One region of the Dyella jejuensis genome, then DNA from elsewhere that is predicted to be linked to it. Evidence: riboswitches for the same ligand, from Rfam matches in the RefSeq annotation. Region 1 holds a riboswitch; each other region holds the start of a gene.
What was found. A riboswitch is a leader RNA that binds a small molecule or an ion and turns the genes downstream of it on or off. The one in region 1 is predicted to bind cobalamin.
Positions count from the first base shown of each region.

Region 2: another riboswitch for cobalamin. It lies ahead of ISP15_RS15520 (hypothetical protein); the one in region 1 lies ahead of ISP15_RS04560 (TonB-dependent receptor domain-containing protein).
Region 3: another riboswitch for cobalamin. It lies ahead of ISP15_RS05510 (ribonucleoside-diphosphate reductase subunit alpha); the one in region 1 lies ahead of ISP15_RS04560 (TonB-dependent receptor domain-containing protein).

Region 1 covers NZ_JADIKJ010000003.1:140,775-143,037, reverse strand. The annotation lists gene ISP15_RS04565 (hypothetical protein) at 1-524, opposite strand, end outside; cobalamin riboswitch at 1,023-1,259, shown strand; gene ISP15_RS04560 (TonB-dependent receptor domain-containing protein) at 1,410-2,263, shown strand, end outside.
Region 2 covers NZ_JADIKJ010000017.1:138,488-140,750, reverse strand. The annotation lists gene ISP15_RS15525 (TonB-dependent receptor plug domain-containing protein) at 1-339, opposite strand, end outside; cobalamin riboswitch at 633-851, shown strand; gene ISP15_RS15520 (hypothetical protein) at 949-1,527, shown strand; gene cobO (cob(I)yrinic acid a,c-diamide adenosyltransferase) at 1,551-2,153, shown strand; gene ISP15_RS15510 (cobyrinate a,c-diamide synthase) at 2,206-2,263, shown strand, end outside.
Region 3 covers NZ_JADIKJ010000004.1:122,354-124,616, reverse strand. The annotation lists gene ISP15_RS05515 (glycoside hydrolase family 27 protein) at 1-544, opposite strand, end outside; cobalamin riboswitch at 636-843, shown strand; gene ISP15_RS05510 (ribonucleoside-diphosphate reductase subunit alpha) at 1,147-2,263, shown strand, end outside.

The DNA.
Region 1 (2,263 bases):
GAACGATAAGCTATAAGTATGTAAGCTGAAGCAAAAAGCACTCCAACTTCTATTGCTACACGATACAAAGCCAAGATTGGCAATATATAAAAGAGAAAGGAAAGGAATGGTATCTCTACCAGGAACGAAATCCAAAGTGCATACTTCATTGATCTGTATTCCGGTCCTTTGCGAAAGGCAAACCCCTCAGTCGGCATAGCATGCTTTTTCCACGACTCCATAAAGCCGCGAAATATAGTCACTTCAACGAACATAAGTGAGAAAAAGGGATTTAGCCTTATTGGCTTTCCTTTGCGCGTCGACTGAATTCGCTTCCTTCTAGTACGTAGAAATTCCGCTAGTTCGGCTAGCGTAAGCAAAATCTTGATGTCGATCACAAACCAACCCAGCCATAGCAGCGGCTGAGGTATCACCATGCCTACCTTGCGCGCAACCAGCAAACCGATCGATACAAAAGTTGCTGACAGGAGGAAAAATCGGGCTAGTTTGTAGTCGCTTACGCCAAATTTCGACCGACTCATCATGAGACTTGGGGACGAAGGCGTAACAGTTCTGCTCGCATGATTGCATCCTTAGAATCAAGCAGGCGTTCGAGCAGCACCTCATCCATCTCGATACCATGCAGACAAGTTATCGTTCAAAGAAAACCCATGCCCGCATCTATTCTTCATTTGCAAAACCTGTTATGCAATAGAAAGTCATATCAACCCTACACCAAGCTATATAATCAGCACCATCAATTGGTCTTCGTAATTCTATTCGCGTATTATTCATTAACCGCTTCATTTACTTGAATATTATGCGAATACGTTCAATGCTTCGTCTAAATGGATGATCCAGCTAAGGAGTTCCGCCTACAAATTATTTCTTTTAGGCGCACGCTACATAAATCATAAAGCTGAACAGGACAGGTATTTTGATGTAGCCTCGGCATTAGAATTTCCCTATTCCGCACTTGTCATCGATCTACAACCAGGCTGGGCACTTATTGCCGGTAATTTGCTCTTGCTGGCTCCGCCCGCTACAGTTCGCGCGTTTCGGGTGTCCTCAGGCTTTGTCCTGGGGATGAAACGGGAAGCCGGTGCGCCGTGTATCCACACGACTATTCCGGCACTGCCCCCGCAACGGTAAGCGAGCGCTTTACGAACGGTCACACGCCACTGTGCGCTTAGCATGGGAAGGCATCGTTCGGCGGCATGCGTGGTCTTTCATGCATGCCACTCGCGAGTCCGGAGACCGGCCCGAAACAGAGCCAGCAAGGCTCTTCAAGGTTCTGGCGGCTCGCGGTGGGCGGGTGCGGAGATCGCGTTGCGGCCGTTGCTGGCTGCCGCCATTCCCGTATCCGAGCATCCGTGCGCGCCGGCTCATCCATATGTGCCGCGCGGGGACGTGCGGCAGGGGAATCCGTTATGTCGAACAACGCTTCACTCCGACGCGGCGCGCTCGCCGCCGCGCTGCTGCTTGGTCTGGCCACGCAGGCTGCGCAGGCCCAGGCCGTTTCCGCTGGCCAGGCAAGTTCCAGTCAAAGTGACACGCTGGATCCGGTGGTCGTGACCGCGACGCGCACCGCCGTCACTGCCGATGACACGCTGACCTCGGTCACCGTCATCACGCGCGACGATATCGACCGCTTGCAGCCTGCATCGGTGGCCGACTTGCTGACCGGCCTGCCGGGCGTATCCATTTCGCAGACCGGCGGCATCGGCGCGCAGACCTCGCTGTACTTGCGCGGCACCAATCCCACGCATGTGCTGGTGCTGATCGACGGCGTGCGCATCGGCTCGGTGAGCGCCGGGTTGCCGGCGCTGGAACAGATTCCGGTGGCGGCGATCGAGCGCATCGAGCTCGTGCGCGGCCCGCGCGCCAGCCTGTACGGTTCCGACGCGCTCGGCGGCGTGTTGCAGATTTTTCTTCGCCACGGCCAGCCCGACGGCGGCATCAAGCCTTCGGTCAGCGTCACCGGCGGCAGCCATGGCTATGTGAATGGACAAGCCGGCGTGTCCGGCGGCGATTCGCACCTTTGGTACAACGCCAGTCTCGGCGGCGAATACACCAGCGGCATTCCCGCCTGCCGCATGGGCGCGGCGGAAGCCGGCGTGGCGTGTTTCGTCGACGATCCGCGCAATGACGCTTACCGCAACTGGAACGGCTTCGCCAACTTCGGTTATCGCTGGGACGACGGCACCGAGCTGGCGTTCGACTGGCTGCGCAGCAAGAGCAATGCCGAGTACGCTGGCAGCCCCTATGGCGGCGATGACGCGCT
Region 2 (2,263 bases), on a different contig from region 1:
TTGCGAGTCGGTGGTGTCGGTGGCGGCGGGGCGCGGAAAGTTCAGCGACGGAATCAGGCGCGCCAGGGCGGTAGCCAGTTCATTGCTGCCGGTGCTTTGCAGCGCGGTCGCCGGGATCACGTCGATCGGCGACAGCGAGGTGCTGTCGGTACGGTTTTGCGCGCGCGTACCGGTCACGATCACGGCTTGCAGGTTTTTCGCGTTGCCGGATGAGGGGCTTTGCGTAGCGTCCTGTGCGGCGGCGGTGCCGGTGAGGGCGAGCAGTACCGCGGCGGTGAGGCATGCCGTGGCGTGCCGGTCGAGCTTTTTATAGTGATAAGTGCGCTTGCCTGTCTTCATTAGCGAAATCCCCTGGCATGTCATTGCTGCGAAGCAGCAATTTCAGATTAGTGACAGCGGTGCCCGGCATCAAATCGACGATTGGGCGCCTAAAAGTCCAGATGGGAATATCCATATCGAACATCCGGTTAGCCGCCCCGTTCGGACCGGCGCGGCCCTCTCTCGGCAACCGGCAAAGACGCTGGACATGAGAATACGCTTCCCTCGCGCGCGTCTCGAGCATCGTTATACGCACGTAGAAAGGTTGTGTAGAAACATCCGGCGTGCTGCTAGGCGCGGTGCTGGGCAGGCACTAAGATGCTTCGGCCTGAGGTGACCATCGGCAGGCAGTCGATGGTTGAAACGGGAATCCGGTGACGCCGCGTCACGGCCAGTCCGGAGCTGCCCCCGCAACGGTAGGCGAGCAACGCGATCCGCTGATAGCCACTGTGCAGCGTGCATGGGAAGGCGTGGATCGGAAGGTTCTTCCTTCGCTCGCGAGCCCGGAGACCGGCCTCAAGGCATCACCGGACAGGCGGAGGGCCCGTTTAGGAACCGCTGCGTTCGCAGCCGTGCCTTCTCACTGTCCATGCAGCAATGCGCAAGTGGCGCGTGAGGAGTATTGAAGCGATGAAACCCTTGTCCCGGACCACCTTTGCGTGGCTGTGCGCGATGTTGGCGCTGTTGATGGTCACCACGCGCTTCAAGCATTTCGGCGATGCGTTGCATTTGCCGGATGCCTCGATGGCGGTGTTCTTCCTGGGCGGCCTGTATCTGCGCCGGCATCTGGCCTTCGTATGTTTTGTACTGCTGGCCGTGCTGCTCGACGAAGTATCGATCCATTACGCAGGCATCAGCGATTTCTGTGTGACAGCCGCCTATGCCTTCCTGCCGCTGGCTTATGCCGCACTCTGGTATGGCGGCCGGCTTTATGCCGATCGGTTGTGCGCCACCGTGCCGTCGCTGCTGGGTGCTTTCGGAGTTGCCGTGCTCAGCGCGGTGTTGTCGTTCGCCATTTCCAATGGCTCGTTTTATTGGCTGGGTGGCCGCTACGCGCACCCGCATATGGCCGAGTATGTGCAGCGCCTGTGGCAATGGGGACCCTTGTTTGTGCGCACGACGCTGACTTACGTGGCGGTGGCGTTGCTGGTGCAGGGCTTGTTGCAGCGGCTGAGCGCGCGCGTGGCCGCGCCGGGGGCGCGCGCATGAGCGAGCAACCGCCACGCGCCGGGATGACACCGGAGCAGCGCCATCGCGAGCGCATGCAACGCAAGAAGGAATTGGTGGATCGCAAGATCGCCCGCGCCACCATCGATCGCGGCGTGCTGGTAGTAAATACCGGCAATGGCAAGGGCAAGAGTTCGTCCGGCTTCGGCATGCTGGCGCGCTCGCTCGGGCACGGCTTCAAATGCGGCGTGGTGCAGTTCATCAAGGGCACTTTCTCCACCGGTGAAGAAGCCTTCTTTCGCCGCCTCGCCGGCGACCAGCTCGATTATCGCGTGATGGGCGAGGGCTTCACCTGGGAAACCCAGGACAAGGCACGCGACATTGCCGCCGCGCAGGCAGCCTGGACCATCGCCGCCGGCATGCTGGCCGATCCGGCCTACGACTTCGTATTGCTGGACGAACTCAACATCGCGCTGGTCAAGCAATACGTGCAGCTGGAGCACGTGCTGGCGGCCGTGGCAGCGCGCCCGCCGCGCCAGCATGTGGTGATCACCGGCCGTGGCGCGCCGGATGGACTCATCGCCGTGGCCGATACCGTGACCGAGATGCGCATGGTCAAGCATGCGTTCGATGCCGGCATCATGGCGCAAAAGGGCGTGGAGCTGTGATCGCCACCGCTCAAGGATGCCTTCGTCCGTGCGCGGCACGGGTGCCGGTCGCATGACGCAATCCGCCACTCGGCACTGCCCGGCATGGCTGGTTTCCGCGCCGGCATCGG
Region 3 (2,263 bases), on a different contig from region 1:
TGCGTTGCGGATCGAGCTGGTCCAGGCCCTGGTTGCCGATTTCAAGCATGTCGGCGTCGTTCCAGTGGCCCGGTCCGGCGTAACGCTGCAGGCCAAGCTGCGCGCTGGCGTTGAACATCATGCTGTCGTAGTTGGCCTGGATATCGTCGGTGGTGCGCCAGAGATTGGCGCCGACTTCCGGCCCCCATTCCCATACACGTCCCCAGCCGTAGCTGCACAAGGCATAGACGATCGGGCGTCCGGTGGCATCCAGTTGCCGGCGCATCAGGCAATACGCCGCTTTCATCATCGCGGTTTGCTCGGCTTCCGGCTTGCCTTCGATGTGCCGGTGGAAACTGCACAGGTCGTACTTCAGGTAATCCACGCCCCAACTGGCGAACAGGCGGGCATCCTGCGCCTCATGGCCATAGCTGCCGGTGAAGCCGCCGCAGGTGGTTTCGCCGGGCGAGGAATAGATGCCAGGCATTCGCCGAGGGCCGGGCCCGTGGTAGCTGACGACGGCGATTGCGGTGCTGGCGTAACGCCGGCGTTGCCTGGAAATCATGAACATCGCGCAGGCCGCGCCCCGTCTGGGCTCGTGCCGCTTATCCACCGCTTATCCACAATTTCTTGGGTTGACCGAACCCCGCCACCCCGATATGTTGTGCCCCGTCGGTCGCCGAACTCGAACAATTTCGAGTCCGGTTCGAGGGAATCCGGTGTGAATCCGGAGCTGCCCCGCAGCGGTAAGCGGAAACAAAAGCCCTTTCAGCACTGGCCCACGGGCCGGGAAGCCGGGTGAGTAGGCGGGCCGCAAGGCCCATGTCCGCGAGTCCGAAGACCTGCCGACACGGCATGGCCGGAGTGCCAGGCCGAAGGTGACGGCCTCCGCGGGGAGGCGTGTCGCGCGACGCGGGATGCCTGCCCGCAACGCGCGATCGACCGCGGTACCGCCACATCAGCCCTGCGCGCGGGAGCAGGCGGTTGAATCCCTGGAGCCCGTCCCGATCGAACCGGATCTACATCCGGCCTGGGCAGGTTCCGCCACTCGGAGCATCCGACATGCAGCCTCTCGATACCGAATCGCGCGAGCGCAGCGCCGCCCGCGCGGACACGTCCGCTTTTTCCGCCGACGCCGACGCGCCGGCCACTGCCCAGTACGCACCGATGTCCGCCACCGCCCAAACCCTTGCTCCCAGTGAACCGTTCGCCCTCACCCCGCCGCACAACCCCGGCCAGATGCGCGTTACCAAGCGCAACGGCGGACACGAGGTCGTCGACGTCAACAAGATCGTGCGCGCCGTAACGCGCAGCGCCGAAGGATTGCATGCGGTCGATCCGCTGCGCGTGGCGCTGAAGACCATTGGCGGCCTGTACGACGGCGCCACCACGCAGGAGCTGGATCAGCTTTCCATTCGCACCGCCGCCGCGCTCACCGCGGAAGAACCCGAGTACGGCCAGCTGGCCGCGCGCCTGCTCGGGGCGTTCATCGACAAGGAAGTGAGCGGCCAGGAAATCCAGAGCTTCTCGCAGTCCATCGCGCGCGGCGCGGAACTGGGCATCCTCAATGCGCGCCTGCGCGATTTCGTCACCGCCAACGCGCGCAAGCTCAACGATGCGATCGATCCGCTCGCCACGCGCCGCTTCGAATACTTCGGCCTGCGCACGGTCTACGACCGCTATCTCCTGCGTCATCCGCAACTGCGCAAGGTGATCGAGACCCCGCAGTATTTCTTCATGCGCATCGCCTGCGCGCTGGGCGGCAACGAGATCGGCGAAACGCTGGAGCTGTATCGCCTGCTCTCCTCGCTGGAATACATCGCCAGCTCGCCCACGCTGTTCAATGCCGGTACCGCGCACGAGCAACTGAGTTCATGCTTCCTGCTCGACTCGCCGACCGATTCGCTCGAATCGATCTACGAGAAATACGGCGACGTGGCCAAGCTCAGCAAGTTCGCCGGCGGCATTGGCCTGGCCTATTCGCGCGTGCGTTCGCGTGGTTCATTGATCAAGGGCACCAACGGCCATTCCAACGGCCTGGTACCGTGGCTGAAGACGCTGGATGCCTCGGTCGCCGCGGTGAACCAGGGCGGCAAGCGCAAGGGTGCGGCCTGCGTATACCTGGAGCCGTGGCACGCCGATATCGAAGAATTCCTCGAACTGCGCGACAACACCGGCGACGAGGCGCGCCGCACGCATAACTTGAATCTCGCCAACTGGATCCCCGACGAATTCATGCGCCGCGTCGAGCACGACGGCCATTGGTCGCTGTTCGATCCCAAGG